3 regions of the Stenotrophomonas sp. YJH_SMC_6 genome follow, and region 1 is predicted to be linked to each of the others. Evidence: predicted binding sites of a transcription regulator. Region 1 holds the regulator's gene; each other region holds the start of a gene.
The links. The regulator sigma-54, encoded in region 1, starts transcription at its own class of promoters, with help from an activator protein. The targets are predictions, from matches to a motif close to TGGCACGNGCNTTGC.

Region 1 (7,779 bases):
CCGGTCGCCCGCTCATGCCCAGTGCCGCATCGCGGTAGGTGTGGAACTGTTCTTCTTCATCCGGCAGCTCGTTGCGCTGCAGGAACAGGAATTCGGTGCGGTACAGGCCCAGGCCGTGGGCGCCCAGCGCATGCGCCTGGGTCACGTCCTCCAGCGACTCGGCATTGGCCAGCAGGGCAATGTCGACCTGGTCGCGGGTGCGGCTGGGCTTGCTGCGCAGGCGGCCGAGCTCGCGCTGTTCGCGCGCGTGTTCCTTCAGTCGTGCGCGGTAGTCGCGCAGATTGTCGGCCTGTGGATTGGCGGTGATGCTGCCGTCGGCGCCGTCGATGATCAGCACGTCGCCATCGGCGATGCGGCTGAGCAGCTGCGGCACGTTGACGATCAAGGGCAGGTGCAGGCTGCGCGCAAGGATCGCGCTGTGCGAGAGCGCGCTGCCGGCGGCGGTGACGATGCCGACCACGCCTTGCGCCTGCAGCTGTGCCAGTTCGGAGGGCGCGATGTTGTCGCAGACCAGGATCTCGCCGGCCAGGCCTTTCACCGCTGGCGGGCGTTCGGGCTGCAGGAAGGCATGGATGCGGCCGATCACATGGTCGAGGTCGTCCATGCGGCTCTTCAGGTAAGCATCGTCCATGCCGTCGAAGACCTTGGCCAGGCGGTCGCGCTGCAGGCGCAACGCATAGCCGGCGCTGTACGGTCCGCTGCGGATCAGTTCGTCCAGCCCATACAGCAGCTCGGGATCGTCCAGCAGCAGCGCATGCAGGTCGAGGAACTCACCCACTTCCTGGTTCAGCGCTCCATGCAGGCGCTGGCGCAGCTCGTGCATCTCCGAGCGCGCGGCGTCCACCGCGCGATGCAGGCACGCCAGCTCGGCCTCGACCTGGTGGGCGGCAACGCGCTGCTCGGCCACTTCCAGTGCATGCGGCAGGCGCACGCGGGCGCGGCCCATTGCCGTGCCGCGGGCGGCACCATGCCCGGCCAGCAGCAGTACCGGCCGCTGGCCGGAAGGGGGTTGGCCGGCGCGTGCGCGTGGCACGCTCAGCTGTCCTCGTCGAAACGGCGTTCGAACAGGCCGACCACCGCCTCCATCGCGGCGGCTTCGTCCTCGCCGTTGATCCGCACGGTGACCGGGGTGCCCTGGCCGGCGGCCAGCAGCATCACGCCCATGATGCTCTTGGCGTTGATCTCACGGCCTTTGGCGGCCATGGTCACGTTGCAGCGGAACGGCGCCAGGGTCTGCACCAGCTTGGCGGTGGCCCGGGCATGCAGGCCCAGGCGGTTGCTCACGGTGAGTTCTCGTTCAAGCATCGTCGACTATCGCTCCATTACGGGTACCCGCCGCGGCTGTGGCGGGCAGTTGATCCAGTCCCTGTTCCGGATAATTCATCACCCGCAGCAACATCGGCAGGCTCAGCGCCGACACCCGGCGAACCGGGGTCCCCAGCCGGGCCAGCTGCCCGGCAAGGTTGGCGGGGCTGGCGCCGTACAGGTCGGTCAGGATCAGCACACCATCACCCCCGTCAACCCGCCGCAGGGCGGCCGAGGCGAGCGGGAGCAGGGCGTCCAGGTCTGCGTCGAACGGTACTTCGAAAGCTTCGGTTTTCAGCGGCAACTGCCGCAGGAGCCGGGTCGCCACGTCAAGCAGGGCGGTCCCGACCCCGGGATGTGTTACGAGGAGAATGCCACAGGTCATTACTGCACGTTAACAGGTCAAGGTGAATTGGCGATAGCAGCAGGAGAGGGGCACTGTGTCCCGTATTCAGCGTTGCTCCCAGGGGAGGCCTTTTCCGTTGAGAGAGAGATCCGACCCCATCCGTTTTTTCGATGCCTGACAGCGATTCATCCACGCAGGCGTGGATCCATCGTGTCGACCAGGGTCGACTCCCACCCGCAGCAGAAATCTGTCAGAGGTGGGGCGGTGTGGGTCTGCAGGACCGTTGGCGCCATGGATGGCGCCATCGAGCCCCCAGGGGTGAGGGCGCTTTGCTTGCGAAGCACTGCTTCGCAAGCGCCCGAACGCCCAGCCGCCAGCGGCTGGGCCGGACCGCGGAGCGGGGTTCACGGCGTGTCCTGCAGACCCACACCGCCCCGCCATCCCACGGAATGCCGCTTCTGCTGTTGCTGTTGCTGTTGCCGGCCAGCGGCCGGCACTACCGGCGGGTGCCGGGCGCAGCCCGGCCGACCCCCCTCAATCCTGTTCGCGGTGGTACGTCGCCACGTCTTCCCAGCCCATCTCGCGGGCATGCCGGGCCAGACGCTCGGCCAGGAACACCGACCGGTGCTTGCCGCCGGTGCAGCCGAACGCCACGGTCACATAGCTGCGGGTGCCATCGCTCAGCTTCGGCAGCCAGGTATCGAGGAAGTCCATCAGCTGGGCCAGGTAGCGCTGCACGTCCGGCTGCGCTTCCAGGTAGTCGCGTACACCCGGTTCGCGACCGCTGAGCGCGCGCAGGTCCGGGTCCCAGTGCGGATTGGGCAGCACCCGCGCATCGAACACGAAGTCCGCCTCGGCCGGCACGCCGCGCTTGTAGGCGAACGATTCGAACAGCAGCGACAGGCCGGTGGCATGGTCCATCGTGAACTCGGTGATGATCCGCCGCCGCAGCTGATGCACGTTGAGGCTGCTGGTGTCGATCACCGCATCGGCCTCGCGGCGCAGCGGTGCGGTCAACTCGCGTTCGCGGGCGATGGCTTCAGGCAGCGACAGGCCCAGCTGGCTCAGCGGATGGCGGCGGCGGGTGTCGGCGTAGCGCTTGAGCAGCGTCTCGTCGCTGGCTTCGAAGAACAGCACCTTCACGTCCACGCCGGCGTCGGCCGCCAGCTGCCGCCAGTCGCCCAGCTGGCTCAGGTCGGCCTGGCCGCGAACGTCGATGCCTACGGCCAGACGCCGTGGTGCGCTGCCGTCGTGGTTGGCCAGCAGGCTGCGCACGAAGTCGGGCAGCAGATTGATCGGCAGGTTGTCCGAGCAGTAGTAATCCTGGTCCTCGAAGGTCTTCAGGGCGACGGATTTACCCGAGCCGGACAGGCCACTGACGATGATCAGGGTCGGGGCGGAGGGGGTGACGGTGCTCATGGACAGGCTCTTCGAAGGGCAGGGAAATCAGGGTGTTCGCCGTTCCAGCAGGTTGCTGTGACGGGCAATGAACATGGCTGCCGGGTCGATGCCCTTGGTGCGCAGGATGTGCAGGCGGGTGGCCGCCTCGGTCAGCACGGCCAGGTTGCGGCCGGGCATCACCGGCAGGGTGATCAGCGGTACGTCCAGGTCCAGCACATGGCGGGTGCCCGAATCGCCGGTCAGGCGCTCGTAGCCATGCGGGGTGGGTTCGGTCATCGGCTTGGTCAAGTGGACGATCAGCCGAAGGTACTTGTTCTTCTTTACAGCCGTGTCGCCGAACATCTCGCGCACGTTCAACACGCCCAGGCCGCGCACCTCCAGCAGGTCCTGCAGCAGCTCCGGGCAGGTGCCATCGAGTACATCGGGCGCGATCTGGGTGAATTCGGGGGCATCGTCGGCCACCAGGCGATGGCCACGGCTGAGCAGTTCCAGCGCCAGTTCGCTCTTGCCGGATCCCGCTTCGCCGGTGATCAGCACGCCGATGGAATAGATCTCCATGAACACGCCATGCAGGATCACCCGCGGCGCCAGCGTCCGCGCGAGGTGGTAGGACAGGTGGTTGAGCAGTTCGTGGCCGCGCTTGGGCGACAGCCACAATGGCGTGCCGGATTCGTCCGCGGCAGCGCGCAGGTCTTCCGGGCAGGCCTGGTTGCGGGTCAGCACCAGCGCCAGCGGGTGCGACTGCATGATCTTTTCGATGGTCTCCCAACGCTGGCGCGGTTCCAGCGCATCCAGCCAGGACAGTTCCTCGGTGCCCAGGATCTGCACCTTGTTGGGATAGATGGCATTGAGGTAGCCGGCCAGCGAGGGGCGCCGCGAGACCGTGTTGCCGGCCTCCAGCTCGCGCTGCTCGCCGGACTTGCCGGCAGCCCAGCGCAGTCCCAGCCGCTCGCGCTGCTGTTCGAACAGTTCACGGGCGGTGATGCTGGTATTCATGCGGCACTCGCAGGTGGGGTCATGTCCAGCGCCTCGCGCAGCGCCCGGGCATCGCCCGCTTCGCGCAGGGCCTGGCGGATGTCCGGCGCCGAGAACAGCTCGGCCAGCTCGGACAGCAGCATCAGGTGCTGGTGGGTGTAGTGGGCGGGGACGGCCATCGCGAACACCAGGTCCACCGGCTCCTCGCCACCGAAATCGACCGGGGTGGCCAACCGCAGCAGGGCGCCGCGGGGGCGGTCCAGGGTTGGCGCGCGGCCGTGGGGAATGGCGATGCCGTGGCCGATGGCCGTGCTGCCCAGCGCTTCGCGCTGGCACAGGTTCAGATAGATCTGTTCGGCGTTGGCCTGGCGGCAGGCCAGCAACCCGGCGGCGGCCTGCAGGACGCTGTCACGGTCGGTGGCCGTGCAGAGCTGGGTCTGCACGGCCGCCAGGAGGTCAGTCAGGGGCATGTCTGCGGGGAACGGTGGCGATCAGCCACCATTGTCGCCCACCGGCAGCGGTGCGTGCTGCTGTTTTTTCTCCTTGTGCTTGATCACCAGACGGTCAAGCTTGTCCGCAAGCAGGTCGATCGCGGCATACATCGTCTGGGCATTGGCCTCAGCGTGCAGGGTCTGGCCGGGAATGTTGAGGCTGGCGTCGACGTGGTGTTCGGTCTTCTGCAGCTTGAGGGTCACCCGCGCTTCGCAGTGCTGGTCGAAGTGCTTTCCGATCCGGGCCAGCTTCTCCTCAACATAGGACTGCAGGGCCGGGGTGACTTCGACATCTTTGCCAAACGTTTCGATGCGCATCGGGTTTCTCCTGTGTTCGGATGTGCCAATGAACCTCTCCGCCGGGCGCGGCGGCGCGTCAAGCGATTCTGACCCTTTCGTGCGAGGCGGAAATGTTCATGGCTTCACGATACTTCGCCACGGTGCGTCGCGCTACTGGAATTCCCGACGATTTGAGCAGGTCAGCCAGCTTGGCGTCAGAAAGCGGCTTGCGCGGGTTCTCGTCGTCGATCAGGCGCCGGATCATCGCCTGGATGGCGGTGCTGGACGCCTCGCCACCGCTCTCGGTATCGATGCCCGAAGCGAAGAAGGCGCGCAGCGGCAGGGTGCCTCGCGGGGTACGCACGTGCTTGCGGGCGATCGCGCGCGAGACCGTGGATTCGTGCAGGCCGAGTTCGGCGGCGATCTCGCGCAGGGTCAGTGGACGCAGCGCCTGCTCGCCGAATTCGAGGAAGCCGGCCTGCTGCAGGATCAGGCTGCGCACGACGCGCAGCAGGGTGTCACCACGCTGCTGCAGCCCTTTCAGCAGCCAGCGCGCTTCCTGCAGCTGGGCACGCAGGTAGCCGGCATCGGCGTCGCCACAACGTCGGATCAGCTGTTCGTAGCCACGGTGGATCACCACCTTCGGCCCGGCATGCGCGGCCAGCGCTGCGCGCCATACGCCGTTCTGCCGCCACACCACCACGTCCGGCACCACGTAGGTGTCCTGCGACAGCGGCGCGATCTGCGTGCCCGGGCGCGGGTCCAGCGAGCGCAGCAGCGCCACGGCAGTCTCGACCTCGTCCAGCGGCAGCTTCAACTCATGGGCGAGCCCGGCGACGCCGCTGCGCGGCAAACGTTCCAAGGGTCCTGCGGCAATCTGTCGCGCCAGGAGCAGGCCGGGCGTGTCGCCGGCCAGCACATCCAGCTGCAGCAGCAGGCATTCGCCCAGCGTGCGTGCAGCCACACCCACCGGATCGAAGCGCTGGATGCTATGCAGCACGGCGAGGATCTCGTCCTCGTCGGCGTGGATCGCCGGCAACAGGGTTTCAGCGATGGTGGCCAGCGGCTCGCGCAGGTAACCATCGTCGTCCAGTGCATCGATCAGCGCGGCACCGATGCTGCGATCACGCGAGGACAGATGCGACAGATGCAACTGCCACAGCAGATGGTCGGCCAGTGTTTCGGTTTCGGCTACGCGCTCGGCAGCGCTGCCGTTGTCGTCGTCATCATCGAAGCTGCCACCGCTGCCGGTCGTCGTCCAGTCCAGTTCGGTCGGCGCCCAGTCGTCGCCCTCATCGCTGCGCTCTGCAGGCGCTTCGTTGTCGTTGCCATCGCTGCCTTCGTTGGCGGCGCTGCTGTCGTTGCTGTCGGCCCAGTCCAGCAGTGGGTTGCTTTCCACTGCCTGCGCGATCTCCAGCTCCAGTTCGGTGGCCGACATCTGCAGCAGCTTGATCGCCTGCTGCAACTGGGGCGTGAGCACCAGTTGCTGTCCCAACGATGTCTGCAGCCGAGTCTTCATGCCTGTGCCGAAAGGAAGGAAAGGGACCCGGCGACTGCTTCACAGCTTGAAGGAATCCCCGAGGTAGACGCGACGTACATCGGCGTTGTCCAGGATCGCCTCCGGCGAACCCTGGGCCAGCACGCTGCCCTCGGCGAGGATATACGCGCGGTCGCAGATACCCAAGGTCTCGCGCACGTTGTGGTCGGTGATCAGCACGCCGATGCCACGCTGCTTGAGGTGGGTGACGATGCGCTGGATCTCGCCGACCGAAATCGGGTCGACACCGGCGAACGGTTCGTCGAGCAGGATCAGGCGCGGTTGTGCGGCCAGTGCGCGGGCGATCTCGCAGCGGCGGCGTTCGCCACCGGACAGGCTGGCGCCGAGCTGGTCGGCGACATGGCCCAGCTGCAGTTCGTCTAGCAGGCCGTTCAATTCGCGCTCGCGGCCGGCCGAGTCCAGGTCCTCGCGCAGTTCCAGCACCAGGCGGATGTTGTCGGCCACGGTAAGCTTGCGGAACACCGACGGTTCCTGCGGCAGGTAGCCCACCCCCTGCTTGGCGCGGGTGTACATCGGGTCGCCGGTGATGTCCTTGCCGTCGAGCACGATGCTGCCGGCATCGGCGGCCACCAGACCGACGATCATGTAGAAACAGGTGGTCTTGCCGGCACCGTTGGGGCCGAGCAGGCCGACCACTTCACCCGCATCGAGGGTCAGGCCGAAGTCCTTGACCACTTCGCGCTGCTTGTACTTTTTGCGCAGGCCCTTGGCGACGAGCATTACTTCCTGCTCCCGGCCGGCTGTGCCGGCGTGGTGGCCTTGGGCTGTGCCGCAGGCGCGGCCGGGGTCTTGTTCTTCGGCGGGATGACGGTACGCACGCGGCTGCCGTCACCACCGGAGTTCATCTCGCCGGTGCGGGTGTTGTAGACCATGCGCTGGCCGGCATTGGTGCCGCGCGCGCTGGTGACCTTGTAGTTGCCGGTCAGGGTGATGATCTCGGTCTTGATGTCGTAGTCGATGCGATCAGCCAGCGCATCCATCCAGGTGCCGTCATCAAGCTGCTGCTTCATCTTGGCCTGCTTGCCGGTGAACACCACGCGCACGGCCTCGCCGTCCTTGAGGTAGATCTCGGCCTCGGACGAACGCAGGTCCAGCGTGCCCTGGGTGATGATCACGCCCTGCGACAGCACGGTCTTGCCGTCGCCGGTGAGCATGCCGGACTGGGCGCCGGAATCGATGTGCATGTCTTCGTTGCGGTCGGTGGACTTGGCGAAGGCGGCGCTGGGGACAAGAAGACCGAGCGCGAGTACGGCGGCAAAGGGAATCTTCATCGGGGTCCGTTCTACCGGTGGGGGCCTGCCGGGCGGGCCGGGGGCGGAGGGTGGGGCTGTCGGCCCTGCGCCTGTCCGGAGACGTCGCGGGCTGGCGGCGGAATCAGCGTCTGGGCGTGTAACGGCCCTTGGACTGGCTGAGGAAATGATACG
Region 2 (7,779 bases), on a different contig from region 1:
GGCCAGCACCGCACCGGCAATCCGGGCAGCGTCACGCTGGGCAGTGGTGATATCGGCGGCGGTGAGGGTTTCTCCAGTGCCGATTCCACGATTGAGCACCAGCACGGTCTGGTTGCGCCGCACCTTCACCGGCACGAACAGGCGCCAGCCCCCCGCATCAGGGCAACTGACCTCCACCGTGGTGTTGGCGGTTGGCTGTACCTGCAGCGCGCCGCCACACTTGGGCAGGCGCAGCGCATCGGCCACCTGGGCCTCACCCTCGCTGCCGGCCGGCAGCGTCGACAACGCTGCGGTGCGGATGCTGGCTACGGGTTGCCAGTCGGCGGCCGCCGCCCACGGCGAGGCCAGGGCAAGCGCGATGGCCAATAGAGATGTGACCCGGCGCATGGCGCCTCCTGTCGATGGGACCTGGCCCAGCTGCGTGCAAGGTGTGTGCCAGAGACCGGGTCTCGGGATGGGGCCTGTAGAGTCGACTGTTAGTCGACTTTCGCGTCAGTCGACTTTCGCGCGAAGCGCGGGATTTCCCGCGATCGGATAAGAGCAGTCGACTATAAGAGCAGTCGACTCACAGTCGACTCTACAGAAGCGGTGTGGAGCGCGTGGGCGGCAGAGCGCCCTCAAGTTCGGCGCCTACCCCGCCGATACAGCAGCCATGTCCCATGACCTGCTCAACCGGATCGACCAGCGGACCCGTCTGGCCGGCCACAATCGCCTGGCGCTGCTGCTGTTCCGTCTCGGCGGACGTCAGCTTTTTGGCGTCAATGTCTTCAAGGTGCAGGAAGTCCTGCGGCGCCCGGAACTGTTCCAGGTGCCCGGGCTGCCCAGCCAGTTCTCCGGCGTGGCCGACGTGCGTGGCCGCTCGGTGCCGGTGCTGGACCTCGGCCTGGCCATCGGCCATCCCGAGCGCGAGCCGGAGGCGGACACCTCGCCCGGCTACCTTGTCGTCACCGAGTTCAACCGCTCGATCCAGGGCTTCCTGGTCAGCGGCGTGGAGCGCATCGTCAACATCGCGGTGGAAGACATCCATCCGCCGCCGGAACTGGGCGCCGAATCGAGCTACCTGACCGCAGTGACCCGCTTCCAGGGTGAACTGATTCAGGTGATCGACGTGGAAAGCGTCCTGGCCGACATCGCCCAGGTGCGCGGCGAAGCGGTGCTGGATCCGGCGATGGCGATGCCCTCCGACGGCCCGCAGCTGCAGGTGCTGGTGGTGGATGACTCGCGCGTTGCCCGCCAGCAGATCCGCAGCGTGCTCGACCAGCTGGGCGTGGGTGCCACCCTGCTCTCGGACGGCAAGCAGGCGCTGGACCATCTGCTGCAGATCCACGCCTCGGGCGAGAACCCGGCCGAGCGCTATGCCATGGTCATCTCGGACATCGAGATGCCGGCCATGGACGGCTATACGCTGACGACGGAAATCCGGCGCCATCCGGGCCTGGCCGGCCTGTACGTGCTGCTGCACACCTCGCTGTCGGGCGTCTTCAACAACGCCATGGTCGAGCGCGTGGGCGCCAACGCCTTCGTCGCCAAGTACTCGCCGCACGAGCTGGCCGATTTCGTGCTGGACCGCCTGCGCAAGGTGGCGCTGGCGGCCTGAGGCCACTGATCCGGTAGTGCCGGCCGCTGGCCGGCAACCGCAGATCCATCGGGGAGCCGGCCAGCGGCCGGCACTACCCTCTCGAATTTGGCACACCCCTTGCAGCTTCCCGGGCAACGTTCCCGTGGGAGTGCACCGTGCGCAACCTGATTACCGACTACCTGGGCGTCCATGCCCAGGCCATGCCGTTGCGCGAACAGCGGATGAAGCTGATCGCCAGCAACCTCGGCAATGCCGACACTCCCGGCTACAAGGCCCAGGACCTGGACTTCGACGCCGCCCTGCGCCATGCCCAGGGGCAGGATGCCAATGGCCTGATGGCCACCACCCATGAGCAGCACTACGAAATCAGTAGTGGCCTGAACCCGTTCCAGATCGCGCGCGAAGGCGTGCAACCCAGCCTGGACGGCAACACCGTCGATCCCGATGCCGAGCGTGCGGCCTATGGCCGCGCCGCGCTCGAGTACCGCGCTTCGCTCAGCTTCGTCGAGAGCAAGGTGCGTTCCATGTTGACCGCGATCACGGGGCAATAAGCCATGAGCAACCTGCCGATCTTCGATATCGCCGGCTCCGCGCTGCAGGCGCAGTCGGTGCGCATGAGCACCATCGCCTCCAACCTCTCCAACGCCGATACCGTCGCCGGTTCCGCCGACGCGGTGTACAAGCCGCTGGAGCCGATCTTCCAGGCCGTCACCAGCAAGAACGATCCGAACATCACCTCGGTGAAGGTGAAGGAGATCACCCAAAGCGATGCGGCGCCGATCAAACGCTATGAGCCGGGCCACCCGCTGGCCGATGGCGATGGCTACATCTACCAGCCCGACGTCGACCCGGTGGCGCAGATGGTCAACCTGATCTCGACCTCGCGCAACTACCAGGCCGGCGTGGAGATGTTGACCACCGCCAAGGAACTGGCCCTGGCCACCCTGACCATGGGCCGCTGAGGCCCGCAGTACCGGATACCGCCATGACCACCGCCGTCAACAACCAGACCAACCAGGACGTCTACGCCGCACTTGGTCTGAACGCCCCGAACAGCAACGCCACCAAGAAGAAGAACACGCTGGACCAGGCCGATTTCCTGCGCCTGATGACCGAACAGCTGCAGCACCAGGATCCGCTGAAGCCGATGGACAACACGCAGATGGTCGCGCAGATGGCGCAGATGTCCACCGTGCAGGGCATCACCGATCTGAACAAGACGGTGAAGGGCTTCCAGGAATCGATGGCCAGCGACCAGGTGCTGCGTGGTGCGGCGCTGGTCGGCCACCAGGTGCTGGTGCCGTCGGAAAAGCTGGTGCTGGAAAAGGAAGGCAACGTTGAAGGCACGGTGGCCGCGCCCTCGGCCGGCATCATCACCGTCGACATCACCGATGCCACCGGCGCCAAGGTCACCTCGCTGAGCGTGGAAGCCAAGGCCGCCGGCGAGACTGCGTTCCAGTGGGACGGCAAGGATGCCAACGGCAAGCGCATGGAGCCGGGCAAGTATTCCATCGTTGCCAACCACGTCGATACCGCCGGCAAGAGCACCAAGCTGTCCACCTACGTGCAGGCGCCGGTGGAAAGCGTGACCGTCGGTTCCGACGGCCTGTACCTGAACCTCAAGGGCCTGGGCACGGCCCCGATCGACTACGTGCTCCGCGTCAGCTGAGCCGCACACCCCGCACTTACCAGGAGCATCCCATGGGCTTCAATGTCTCGCTGTCCGGCATCAATGCCGCCAATTCCGACCTGAGCGTCACCGCCAACAACGTCGCCAACGTCAACACCACCGGCTTCAAGGAATCGCGCGCCGAATTCGCCGACCTGTTCTCGGCCACCGGCTATGGACTGTCGAAGAACGCGGTCGGCTCTGGCGTGCGCGTTTCCAATGTCGCCCAGCAGTTCAAGCAGGGCCACAACGAACAGACCGGCCGCAGCCTGGACATGGCCATTTCCGGTGAAGGCTTCTTCACCATGAACATGAACGGCACCCGCGTGTACTCGCGCGCCGGCAACTTCCAGACCGATGCATCGGGCTACGTGGTCAACCCGCAGGGCGCGCGCCTGCAGGTGTTCGCACCGAATGCCGATGGCACCAACTTCGATGCCGGCCGCCTGGTCGACCTGCAGCTGCTGACCACCGACAGCCCGCCGAAGCAGACCAGCGAAGTGAAGGTTGGCTTCACCCTGCCGGCCAACGCCAAGCAACCGACGGTGGCGACCTTCGACCCGGCCGATTCGAACAGCTACAACCACTCCAGCGGTGGCATCACCGTGTACGACTCGCTGGGCGTGAGCCACATCCAGGTCTCGTACTTCGTCAAGGGCGCCAACCCCAACGAATGGACCGTGCGCAATTACGTCGATGGCCAGCCGGCCGGCGCACCGACCCCGGTCACCTTCGACAACAGCGGCAAGCTGGTCGCACCTGCCAACGGCAAGGTCAGCCTCGGCACCTTCACCCCGACCACCGGTGCCGGCGTGCTGAACATGACGCTGGACGTGAGCGGCTCGACCCAGTACGGCGAAAAGTTCGCGCTGCGCAACACCCAGCAGGACGGCTACGCCGCCGGCAAGCTCAATGAGATCACCGTGTCGGAAACCGGCGTGGTCTACGCGCGTTACTCCAATGGCGCCGACAAGCCGCTGGGCCAGGTCGCGCTGACCACCTTCAACAATCCGCAGGGCCTGGAATCGAAGGGCAACAACCTGTGGGTGGACACCTTCAGCTCGGGCACGCCGCGCACCGGCATGCCGGATACCTCCAACCTCGGCAAGATCCAGGCTGGCTCGCTGGAAGCATCCACCGTCGACCTCACCGAGCAGCTGGTCAACATGATCACCGCGCAGCGCAACTTCCAGGCCAACGCGCAGATGATCACCACCCAGGACCAGATCACCCAGACCGTCATCAACATCCGTTGATGAGCTGCTGACCCTGTCACGGAACTCCCCGCATGGATAAAGCCCTTTACGTGGCGATGACCGGTGCCCGCGCCTCCCTGCAGGCGCAGGGAACGCTCAGCCACAACCTCGCCAACTCGGACACCCCTGGCTTCAAGGAAGCGCTGGCCAACACCGAAGCCTTCCCGATCAAGGGCCCGGGCTTTGCCTCGCGGGTGGATGCGCTGCACGTCGATGCCGGCTTCAACCGCACGCCCGGCTCGCAGCACATTACCGGCAAGCCGCTGGATCTGTCCCTGCAGACCGGCACCTGGCTGGCGGTGCAGTCCAGCGACGGCAGCGAGGCGTACACGCGCGGTGCTGCACTGTCGGTCACCCCGAACGGCCAGCTGGTGACCTCCAGCGGCCGTCCGGTACTGGATGACAACAACAATCCGATCGCCATTCCGCCCTACCAGGCCATGGAGATCGGCGCCGACGGCACGATCTCGATCATTCCACAGGGCGAAGGCCCGCAGACGATGGCGCAGATCGGCCGGATCAAGGTGGTGCAGGCGCCGGACGAGCGCCTTGAGCGTGGCCTGGATGGCCTGTTCCGCAACACCGACCCGCGCCAGCCGTTCGCCCCGGCACAGGGCACGGCCGTGCACAGCGGCCAGCTGGAAGGCAGCAACGTGGACGCCGCAGGCGCGCTGGTGCAGATGATCCAGCTGCAGCGCCAGTACGAAATGCAGGTGCAGGTGATCAAGCACGGCGACGAGAACGCGCGCAGCGCCAACAGCATGCTGCGCCTGGGCAGCTGACGGAATTCCGGCGCCGCCTGACAGCGGCGCTGGCACACCGCTTGCACACCCGAAGACAAGGGCCGCACCGCGCGGCCGGCTCCACCAGACAGGACACCGAAGATGAACCAGGCATTGTGGATCGCGAAAACCGGACTGGATGCGCAGCAGATGCGCATGTCGGTGGTTTCCAACAACCTCGCCAACACCAACACCACCGGCTTCAAGCAGGACCGTGCCAGTTTTGAAGACCTGCTGTACCAGCAGGTGCGCCAGCCCGGCGGATCCTCGTCGGCACAGACGCAGCTGCCAACCGGCCTGCAGCTGGGTACCGGCGTGCGCGTGGTCGCCACCGCCAAGAATTTTGAACAGGGTGGCCAGCAGCAGACCGGCCGCGCCCTCGACGTGATGGTCAATGGCCGCGGCTTCTTCGAGGTTCAGATGCCTGATGGCAGCTCGGCCTACACCCGTGATGGCTCGTTCAAGATCAACCAGGACAGCGAGCTGGTCACCAACAGCGGCTACCCGGTGCAGCCAGGCATCCAGATTCCCGAAGGCGCGCAGTCGGTAACCATCGGTACCGACGGCACCATCAGCGTGAAGATGGCCGACGGCGCCGCCTCGGTGGAAGTCGGCGCGCTGACCCTGACCGACTTCGTCAATCCGGCCGGCCTGCAGGCCCGTGGCGAGAATCTGTTCCTCGAGACCACTGCGTCCGGTCCGGCACAGAACGGCAACCCCGGCCTCAACGGCCTCGGCACCGTGGTGCAGGGCGCGCTGGAAGGCAGCAACGTCAACGTGGTGGAAGAGCTGGTGTCGATGATCGAAACCCAGCGCGCCTACGAAATGAACGCCAAGGCGATTTCCACCACCGATTCGATGCTCGGCTACCTCAACAACAAGCTCTGACCGGCCAACCCGGGAAACCGCCATGTCGCCCATTTCCAACTTCGCCCGCACTGCCCTCGCCTGCACCGTGGCTGCCCTGCTCGGTGGCTGCGTCATTGCCGGCGATGTGCGCCCCTATCCGGCAATGGCACCGATCCAGCCGATCATGCCACCGCAGGCCGAACCGACCGCCGGCGCGATCTACGCGGCCGGCCCGACCCTGCAGTTGTATTCGGACCGTCGCGCGCGCGATGTCGGCGACCTGCTGACCATCACCCTGCTGGAGAACACCACCGCGCAGACCAGCGCCAACACGGCCACCAACAAGGAATCCAACCTGAGCCTGGGCACGCCGTCCATCCTCGGTGCGCCGGTCACCCTGGGCGGCAAGGACATCCTCAGTGCGACGGCCAAGGGCGCGCGTGACTTCACCGGCAAGGGCAACAGCGCGCAGAGCAACCGCCTGCAGGGCAGTGTCACCGTCACGGTGATCCAGCGCCTGCCCAATGGCAACCTGGTGGTACAGGGGCAGAAGAACCTGCGGCTGAACCAGGGTGATGAACTGGTGCAGGTGCAGGGCATCGTGCGCCCGGGCGACATCAGCCAGGACAACAGCATTCCTTCCAGCCGCGTGGCCGAAGCCCGCATCGTCTACGGCGGCCGCGGCCCGGTCGCGCAGTCCAACGCGATGGGCTGGCTGAGCCGCTTCTTCAATTCCGGCCTGACGCCGTTCTGAGTATGGCCATGAAACTCCTCCCCTCTTCTTTCTGGCAGCGCCGCGTGGCGTCGTTCGTCGCGCTGATGCTGATGATCGTGGCAACCCCGGCCAGCGCCGAGCGCATCAAGGACCTGGCCCAGGTCGGCGGCGTGCGTGGTAACGCCCTGGTGGGCTACGGCCTGGTGGTCGGCCTGGATGGCAGCGGCGACCGCACCAGCCAGGCACCCTTCACCGTGCAGAGCCTGAAGAACCTGCTCGGCGAGCTGGGCGTGAATGTTCCGCCGAACGTCAACCCACAGCTGAAGAACGTGGCCGCCGTGGCGATCCACGCTGAACTGCCGCCGTTCGCCAAGCCAGGCCAGCCGATCGATATCACCGTGTCCTCGATCGGCAACGCGGTCTCGCTGCGTGGCGGTTCGCTGTTGATGGCCCCGCTGCGCGGCGCCGACGGCCAGATCTATGCCATCGCCCAGGGCAACCTGATCGTGGGCGGCTTTGGTGCACAGGGCAAGGATGGTTCCCGTGTCTCGGTGAACGTGCCCAGCGTCGGCCGTATTCCCAATGGCGCCACCGTGGAGCGTGCGCTGCCCGATCCGCTGGCCAACGGCGGCGAGATCACCCTGAACCTCCACAACAATGACTTCACCACGGTCTCGCGCATGGTCGCTGCGCTCAACAATGCGTTCGGCGACGGTGCGGCGCGTGCGGTCGACGGCGTGACCGTGGCGGTTACCGCGCCGACCGATCCGGGCGCACGCATCGGCCTGCTGGCGCGCATCGAGAACCTGGAACTGACCCCGGGCAGCGCTCCGGCCAAGGTGGTGGTCAATTCGCGTACCGGCACCGTGGTCATCGGCCAGCAGGTGCGCGTGGGACCTGCCGCGATCTCGCACGGTTCGCTGACCGTG
Region 3 (7,779 bases), on a different contig from region 1:
GGAACCGGGCCGCGTCAGCGGCGAGACCCGGCTGGTCGAAGGCCTGCTGCAGCGCGATCCCGCCGCCGCCGTGGCCCGCGTGCAGGCGCTGATCGAGCTGGCGCCGGAAGAGCATCGCGCCGACCTGCGGACGTGGATGGGCGAGATCCAGGACCGCGCCGGGCAGCCGCAGGACGCCCTGCGCACCTGGCTGTCGCTGCAGGCTGACCAGGCGCCGCAGCGCTTGCCACTGCCGCCACAGGCCAAGTCCCCGCCGAGCTGGCCGGACAAGGGCAGCATTGACGGCGATGCCAGCTCCGCGCCGATCTTCCTCTGGGGCCCGCCGGGTTCGGGCGTTGAGCGGGTAGCGACCGGCCTGGCTGCTGCCAGCCCGGTGCTGCGCAGCGACCGCTACACCAACACGCCGCCCGATGATGCGTTCCAGAACTACAACACGCTGCAGGACCTGGCCTCAGGCGTGCTGACGCCGGAGCGGCTGGTGCAGCGCTGGCGTGAACAGCTGCCGGCACGTGGCCTGCAGAGCGACACCGTGATCGACTGGCTGCTGTGGTGGGACAACGCCCTGCTGTGGGCGCTGCGCCCGCAGCTGCCGCAGGGCCGCCTGGTGCTGGTGCTGCGCGACCCGCGCGACATGCTGCTGGACTGGGTGGCCTACGGTGCCGCCGCGCCGCTGGCGATGACGTCGCTGGCCGAAGCCAGTGAATGGCTGACCCGCGCGCTGACCCAGATCGCCACGCTGCATGAGGACGACCTGTACCCGCACGTGCTGCTGCGCATCGACCAGATCGGCAACGATCCGCAGGCGATGGCCGAACTGCTGGGCCGCCTGTTCGAGCGGCCGATGCCGCCGGCGGCACAGCTGGGAGCCCCGCGCCTGCCGGCCGGCCACTGGCGCAACTACCGCGACGTGATGAGCGCCGCCTTCGCCCAGCTCACCCCGGTTGCGGTGCGTCTGGGTTACCCGGAAGAGTGAGGAGAGTCCGATGCAGTTGACCAGCCACAGCCTGACCAACGGCGCACCGATCGATCGTGAGTTCGCCGCGGGCGACGCCAACGGTTTCGCCCCGGACCGCAACCCGCACCTGGCCTGGAGCGGGGCGCCGGCCGGCACCCGTTCGTTCCTGCTGGTATGCGTGGACCCGGACGTACCGACCGTGCCGGAAACGGTTGGCCGCAGCGACATGAGCGTGCCGCGCGACCAGCCGCGCTGCGATTTCGTGCACTGGGTGATGGCCGATATCCCGGCCACGGTGCAGGAGATCGCCGCTGGCAGCTGCAGCGACGGCTTCGTGGTGAAGGGCAAGCCCGCACCCGCCGGCCCGGCCGGCAGCCGCCAGGGCCTGAACGACTTCACCGGCTGGTTCGCGGGCAACCCGGACATGGCCGGTGATTACCTGGGCTATGACGGCCCGTATCCGCCGTTCAACGACGAGCGCATGCACCGCTATTTCTTCCGGGTATTCGCGCTGGACGTGGCGTCGCTGGACCTGCCGCAGCGCTTCACCGCCGCCGACGCGTACCGCGCCATGCACGGCCACGTGCTGGCCGAAGCCGCACTGCACGGCACCTACACGTTGAACCCGGCGCTGGGCTGAGCAGCACACAGGGTAGAGCCGGCCGCGGGCCGGCTGCTGCAGGCAACGGCGGCAACACAGGGAAGATGCCGGCCAGCGGCCGGCGCTACCTTCCATCCGCTTGCAGCGCCGCCGGTTCGAACACTGCGGTGTCGCCCCTCGCGTTGCGCAGCACCAGCGCGCCGCGGTCGTCAAGCGCAAGCGTCGGTGCCGAGCCTTCGCCGTGCATCAGCTTTCCGGCGAGCTTCTGCTGCGTGGGCAGTCTCTGATCGATGCATAGCGCTGTGGTCTGCACGCTGTTGCGCAGGATCAGCAGGTTGCCCTGCAGCCGGTACTCGTTGCTGACGTGGTTGCACAGGTTCAACTCGCTCATGAAACCGGACTGGAAGCGCAGTGTGTAGGGCGCGCGACCGCGGACGAACAACGCGTCGATGCGCTTTCCTTGCGCGTTGGTGGCACGCACCAGTTGCCACAGGTGCGCTTCAAGCTGATCGGTGCTGGGCGTGCTGGCAGCGGCCACATTCGCGGACATGGCCAGCAGCGCAGCAATGATGAGGACGGGGACGTGCTTCATGCCGATCTCCCGATGCATCCGGGTAGTGCCGGCCGCTGGCCGGCAGCATCCGTGTGTTGGCAGTGCCGCGCAGGGCAGCCGGCCAGCGGCCGGCCCTACCGACCATGAAGAAGGGCGGCCTCTCGGCCGCCCTTCCATCGCTTTATTTCTTCTCGATGGCCGACTCGACCACCATGTCCAGCACGTACGCCTGCGACGGCGCATCGGCCGGCGGGTTCTTCACCTCGTAGCGCTTCACGCGCACCACGTTGCGCACGCCGTCTTCGTGGGTGTAACCCTCGATGTTGCCGTAGAAGTTCTCGAACTTGCCCGGCTCGCCCTGCTTCAGGCCCTTGTCGTCGAACTTCACTTCGCGCACCTGCAGGCACTGGTAGTCCGGGATCAGCGGGTGCGAGCACTTCTCGGTCTTCGCAGCCACTTCCAGGAACACGGTTTCGCCGGCGCCGCCGTAGCGGGTTTCAGCGGTCGGTTCCGGATTGAACACCAGCACGTCGCCCTTGGCGGTGGTCAGGGTCAGCTTGCCATCGGCATCCTGCTCGGCCTTCAGCTCGCCCTGCAGGCGGCTCGACACGGCCTCGTCCAGCGCCATCAGCGCCTTGTCGGTGCAGGCCATCATGGTCGAGGCCATCGCACTGACCGTCAGCTTGCCGTCGGCCAGGGTGTAGCCGCCACCCATGTGGTTGCAGGCGTTGCTGACCGACAGGCGGCCATCAGCGAAGTCCAGGGTGACCGGCTTGTCTTCGCGGGCGAACAGCGCGTCGATGCGCTTGCCGTCGGCGCCGGTGGCCTGCTGCAGCAGCCAGTGCTGGCTCTGCAGGCGCTGCGCATCCAGGTGCGCCAGCGTCTGCTGGTCTGCTGCCTTGGCCGCGGCCGGGGCCACGTCGTCGCCGCCGGTGCCGGCCGGGGCCGGGGTCTGGCTGCAGGCGGCCATCAGGGCCAGCGGGAGGAGCAGGGTGAGCTTGCGGTTCATGGTGATTCTCCTTGGGGAACCGTGGGGGAAACGGGGTGGGGCCGGCAACGGGGTTACCGTACCCCGGCGCTGTTCAGCTGCCGGAGGGCAACCACAGCAGCAGCGCCGCGCCCAGTGCGATGCGGTAGATCGCGAAGGCGGTGAACCTGTGCGACTTGATGTAGCCCATCAGCCACTTCACTACGACGAAGCCGGTGATGGCCGCGGCAAGGAAGGCCACGCCCACGTCGGCCCAGTCCTCGCTGCCCAGCTGCCCTGCCTTGGCCATTTCCAGGAAGGTGTAGGCGCTGGCGGCAAACATGGTGGGAATGCCGACCAGGAACACGAACTCGGCGGCGGCGGCGCGGCGGCTCAGGCCCAGCAGCATGGCCAGGAAGATCGCCGAGGCCGAGCGCGAGGTGCCGGGGAACACGCCGGCCACGACCTGTGCCAGGCCCACGCCGATCGCCACCGTCCAGGTCACCTGGTCGCGGTCGGGCAGGCGCGCGGTGTAGGCCTCCACCAGCAGCATCCAGACACCACCGATGATCAATGCCCAGGCCACCGGGCTGACCGTCTCCGGCAGCGACCAGCCGGCCTTGCGCACCACCAGGCCGACCACGGCGGTGACCAGAAAGGCGGCGCCCAGCTTGAACACGTACTCACGGTTCTCGCGCTGGTTGAAGCCGGTGGCCAGCTGCAGCAGGCGCTGGCGGAACACCAGCACCACGGCCACGATCGCGCCGGCCTGGATGACGATGTTGAAGAAGTCCGAGCGGGCACCCAGCCAGTGCTGGGCGATGAGCAGGTGGCCGGTGCTGGAGATCGGCAGGAATTCGGTCAAGCCTTCGAGGATGCCCAGCAGCAGGGCGGAGAGCAGGTCGGACATGGACGGTGCGTGCACGCGCGGCGGAAGGAAGAAGGTCGAGAGGATAGACGATCCCTGCCGCACCAAACGGGTGCGTCTGGTGGCGGGTGCACCCGTTTGGTGCGCACCGTTCTGCACCGCCACGGAGCGCCCTTATTGAAATCAATGACTTGCGGCCAGCGAAAAGTTGGCACGGTCGTTGCTCTACCTCAGCAGGCATTCATCCCCATCCGAGGTCGTACCGATGTCCGTGGAAAACGTTGAGAAGCTGATCAAGGACAACCAGATCGAATTCGTCGATCTGCGCTTTGTCGACATGCGTGGTGTCGAGCAGCACGTGACCTTCCCGGTCAGCATCGTCGAACCGTCGCTGTTCGAAGAAGGCAAGATGTTCGATGGCAGCTCGATCGCCGGCTGGAAGGGCATCAACGAGTCGGACATGGTGCTGCTGCCGGATACCGCCAGCGCCTACGTCGACCCGTTCTACGCCGATCCGACCATCGTGATCAGCTGCGACATCCTCGACCCGGCCACCATGCAGCCGTATGGCCGTTGCCCGCGCGGCATCGCCAAGCGCGCCGAGGCCTACCTGAAGTCCTCCGGCATCGCCGAAACCGCGTTCTTCGGCCCGGAGCCGGAATTCTTCATCTTCGACTCGGTCCGTTTCGCCAATGAAATGGGCAACACTTTCTTCAAGGTCGATTCCGAAGAAGCCGCCTGGAACAGCGGCGCCAAGTACGACGGCGCCAACAGCGGTTACCGTCCGGGCGTGAAGGGGGGCTATTTCCCGGTTCCGCCGACCGACACCCTGCACGACCTGCGCGCCGAGATGTGCAAGACCCTGGAACAGGTCGGCATCGAAGTGGAAGTGCAGCACCACGAAGTGGCCACCGCCGGCCAGTGCGAGATCGGCACCAAGTTCAGCACCCTGGTGCAGAAGGCCGACGAACTGCTGCGCATGAAGTACGTGATCAAGAACGTCGCGCACCGCAACGGCAAGACCGTCACCTTCATGCCCAAGCCGATCGTCGGCGACAACGGCAGCGGCATGCACGTGCACCAGTCGCTGTCCAAGGGCGGCACCAACCTGTTTTCCGGTGACGGCTACGGCGGCCTGAGCCAGCTGGCGCTGTGGTACATCGGCGGCATCTTCAAGCACGCCAAGGCCATCAATGCCTTCGCCAACTCGGGCACCAACAGCTACAAGCGCCTGGTGCCGGGCTTCGAAGCGCCGGTGATGCTGGCCTACTCGGCCCGCAACCGTTCGGCCTCGTGCCGCATTCCGTGGGTGTCCAACCCGAAGGCGCGCCGCATTGAAATGCGCTTCCCGGATCCGATCCAGTCGGGCTACCTGACCTTCACCGCGCTGATGATGGCCGGCCTGGACGGCATCAAGAACCAGATCGACCCGGGCGCACCGAGCGACAAGGACCTGTATGACCTGCCGCCGGAAGAAGAGAAGCTGATCCCGCAGGTCTGCTCCTCGCTGGACCAGGCGCTGGAAGCGCTGGACAAGGACCGCGAGTTCCTGAAGGCCGGTGGCGTGATGAGCGATGACTTCATCGACGGCTACATCGCGCTGAAGATGCAGGAAGTGACCAAGTTCCGCGCGGCCACCCACCCGCTGGAATACCAGCTGTACTACGCCAGCTGACCGGATGCGATGGCGGTGGGCTTCCCCCTCCCACCCGCCGCCATCGCTTCCGTTTTCGCGGCTGGGGAGCCGCGGTCAGATCGGGGTCGGATCCCGTTCGTTTACGAATGGGCTCTGACCCCTGATCCAGGGGCAAGAGAGAGACCGGATACGCGACCAGGGCCGCCCTCCCTCCCGCGTCGGTCGTGCAAGGAGAGAGGCACGGCCGTCCCGGCCCTGTACGTGTCCGGTGCAACAGCCACGGTCATCATCCTGATGACCCGTAGTTGCCTGATGCCAACGCGCGCTGGCGTGCTGGCCCCATCCACCATCGGGACATGCGCATGAAACTGATCTCCGCCATCATCCGGCCGTTCAAGCTCGACGAGGTCCGCGAGGCCTTGTCCGACGCAGGCGTGTCGGGCATTACCGTGACCGAAGTGAAAGGCTTCGGCCGCCAGAAGGGCCACACCGAGCTGTATCGCGGCGCCGAGTACGTCGTCGATTTCCTGCCCAAGATCAAGATCGAAACCGTAGTCACCGACGAGCGTGCCGATGCGGTGATCGAAGCGATCCAATCGTCGGCAGGCACCGGCAAGATCGGTGACGGCAAGATCTTCGTCACCGCCGTCGAACAGGTCATCCGCATCCGCACCGGCGAAATCGGTGCCGACGCGCTGTAACCCCCTTCCGGAGACTCCCCCATGAAGATGCGCCTTCTCACCGGGTGGCAAGCCCGGTTCCAAATCGTGTGCCTGTTGATGCTGCTGAGTGCGCTGGCTGCGGGTGCCTGGCCGGGCAATGCCCACGCCCAGGCGCAGGTGTCGCCACTGCCGAGCGAAAGCGTGGCCGTTGAACCGCTGCAGGACCCTGCAGCGGCAGCCGCGGCGCCGGCCGTGGCCGAAGCGGCCGCCGCCTATGATCATGGCGACGTGGCCTGGATGCTCACCTCCACCCTGCTGGTGCTGCTGATGGTCGTGCCGGGCCTGGCCCTGTTCTACGGCGGCCTGGTGCGTTCGAAGAACGTGCTGTCGGTACTCAGCCAGATTCTGGTGGTGTTCTCGCTGGTGCTGCTGCTGTGGGTGGCCTATGGCTACAGCGCGGTGTTCAGCGCCGGCAATCCGTTCTTCGGCTCGTTCACCGAATTCGCCTTCCTCAAGGGCTTCACCCCGGAGTCGGTGGGCAACACGCCGATCAAGGGCCTGCCGGATTACCTGTTCGTCGCCTTCCAGTCGACCTTCGCCGGCATCACCACCGCACTGATCGTCGGCGCGTTCGCCGAGCGCATCAAGTTCCGCGCGGTGCTGCTGTTCTCGGCGCTGTGGTTCACCCTCAGCTACATCCCGATGGCCCACATCGTCTGGGGTGGCGGCTACCTGGGGGAGCTGGGTGCCATCGACTTCGCCGGCGGTACCGTGGTGCACATCAACGCGGGCGTTGCAGGCCTGGTTGCCGCGTGGTTCGTCGGCAAGCGCCTGGGCTATGGCCAGACCGCGCTGAAGCCGCACAACGTGCCGTTCACCTACATCGGCGCGATGCTGCTGTGGGTGGGCTGGTTCGGCTTCAACGCCGGTTCGGCCGCCGCCGCCGATACCGTGGCCTCGCTGGCCTTCCTCAACACCGTGCTGGCCACCGCCGCAGCGGTGCTCGGCTGGACGCTGGTGGAAGCAATCAGCAAGGGCAAGCCGTCGGCACTGGGCGCGGCCTCGGGCGCGGTGGCCGGCCTGGTCGGCATCACTCCGGCCTGCGGCACCGTGGGTCCGCTCGGCGCGATCGTGATTGGTTTCGTGGCCGGCGTGGTCTGCGTCTGGGGCGTCACGGGCCTCAAGCGCCTGCTGAAAGTGGACGACACCGCCGACGTTTTCGGTGTGCATGGTGTCGGCGGCATCGTCGGCGCGATCCTTACTGGTGTGTTCAGTGCACAGTCGCTGGGTGGTACCAAGGCGGATCTGGATATCGCGCACCAGGTCTGGGTGCAGGTGGTCAGCGTCGGTCTCACCGTGGTGTGGTCGGCGGTGGTGACCACGCTGATCCTGCTGGTAGTGCGCAGCGTGGTCGGCCTGCGCGTGACCGAGGAAGCAGAGCGCACCGGCCTGGATGTGACTTCGCACGGCGAATCCGCCTACGAGGCCTGAAGTAGCGGCAGAGCTATTGCATTGATGTTGTGGGTGCCGACCGTTG

Region 2: flgB (flagellar basal body rod protein FlgB) is a predicted target of sigma-54. The motif match lies at 1,686-1,700, and genes of this name have one in related genera.
Region 3: glnA (type I glutamate--ammonia ligase) is a predicted target of sigma-54. The motif match lies at 4,154-4,168, and genes of this name have one in related genera.

Annotation. Positions count from the first base shown of each region.
Region 1 covers NZ_JCAFUM010000001.1:76,242-84,020, forward strand. Annotated here, with positions in the region: gene ptsP (phosphoenolpyruvate--protein phosphotransferase) at 1-1,033, opposite strand, end outside; gene AC5P9N_RS00430 (HPr family phosphocarrier protein) at 1,036-1,305, opposite strand; gene AC5P9N_RS00435 (PTS sugar transporter subunit IIA) at 1,298-1,690, opposite strand; gene rapZ (RNase adapter RapZ) at 2,186-3,070, opposite strand; gene hprK (HPr(Ser) kinase/phosphatase) at 3,098-4,048, opposite strand; gene AC5P9N_RS00450 (PTS sugar transporter subunit IIA) at 4,045-4,497, opposite strand; gene hpf (ribosome hibernation-promoting factor, HPF/YfiA family) at 4,519-4,836, opposite strand; gene AC5P9N_RS00460 (RNA polymerase factor sigma-54) at 4,895-6,316, opposite strand; gene lptB (LPS export ABC transporter ATP-binding protein) at 6,356-7,075, opposite strand; gene lptA (lipopolysaccharide transport periplasmic protein LptA) at 7,075-7,626, opposite strand; gene lptC (LPS export ABC transporter periplasmic protein LptC) at 7,730-7,779, opposite strand, start outside.
Region 2 covers NZ_JCAFUM010000023.1:6,390-14,168, reverse strand. Annotated here, with positions in the region: gene flgA (flagellar basal body P-ring formation chaperone FlgA) at 1-387, opposite strand, end outside; gene AC5P9N_RS20900 (chemotaxis protein) at 653-1,597, shown strand; gene flgB (flagellar basal body rod protein FlgB) at 1,735-2,130, shown strand; gene flgC (flagellar basal body rod protein FlgC) at 2,134-2,541, shown strand; gene AC5P9N_RS20885 (flagellar hook assembly protein FlgD) at 2,565-3,248, shown strand; gene flgE (flagellar hook protein FlgE) at 3,281-4,504, shown strand; gene AC5P9N_RS20875 (flagellar basal body rod protein FlgF) at 4,537-5,286, shown strand; gene flgG (flagellar basal-body rod protein FlgG) at 5,389-6,174, shown strand; gene flgH (flagellar basal body L-ring protein FlgH) at 6,197-6,889, shown strand; gene AC5P9N_RS20860 (flagellar basal body P-ring protein FlgI) at 6,892-7,779, shown strand, end outside.
Region 3 covers NZ_JCAFUM010000007.1:178,531-186,309, forward strand. Annotated here, with positions in the region: gene AC5P9N_RS10020 (tetratricopeptide repeat protein) at 1-973, shown strand, start outside; gene AC5P9N_RS10025 (YbhB/YbcL family Raf kinase inhibitor-like protein) at 984-1,595, shown strand; gene AC5P9N_RS10030 (META domain-containing protein) at 1,681-2,148, opposite strand; gene AC5P9N_RS10035 (META and DUF4377 domain-containing protein) at 2,291-3,118, opposite strand; gene AC5P9N_RS10040 (undecaprenyl-diphosphate phosphatase) at 3,192-3,986, opposite strand; gene glnA (type I glutamate--ammonia ligase) at 4,210-5,619, shown strand; gene AC5P9N_RS10050 (P-II family nitrogen regulator) at 5,943-6,281, shown strand; gene AC5P9N_RS10055 (ammonium transporter) at 6,303-7,733, shown strand.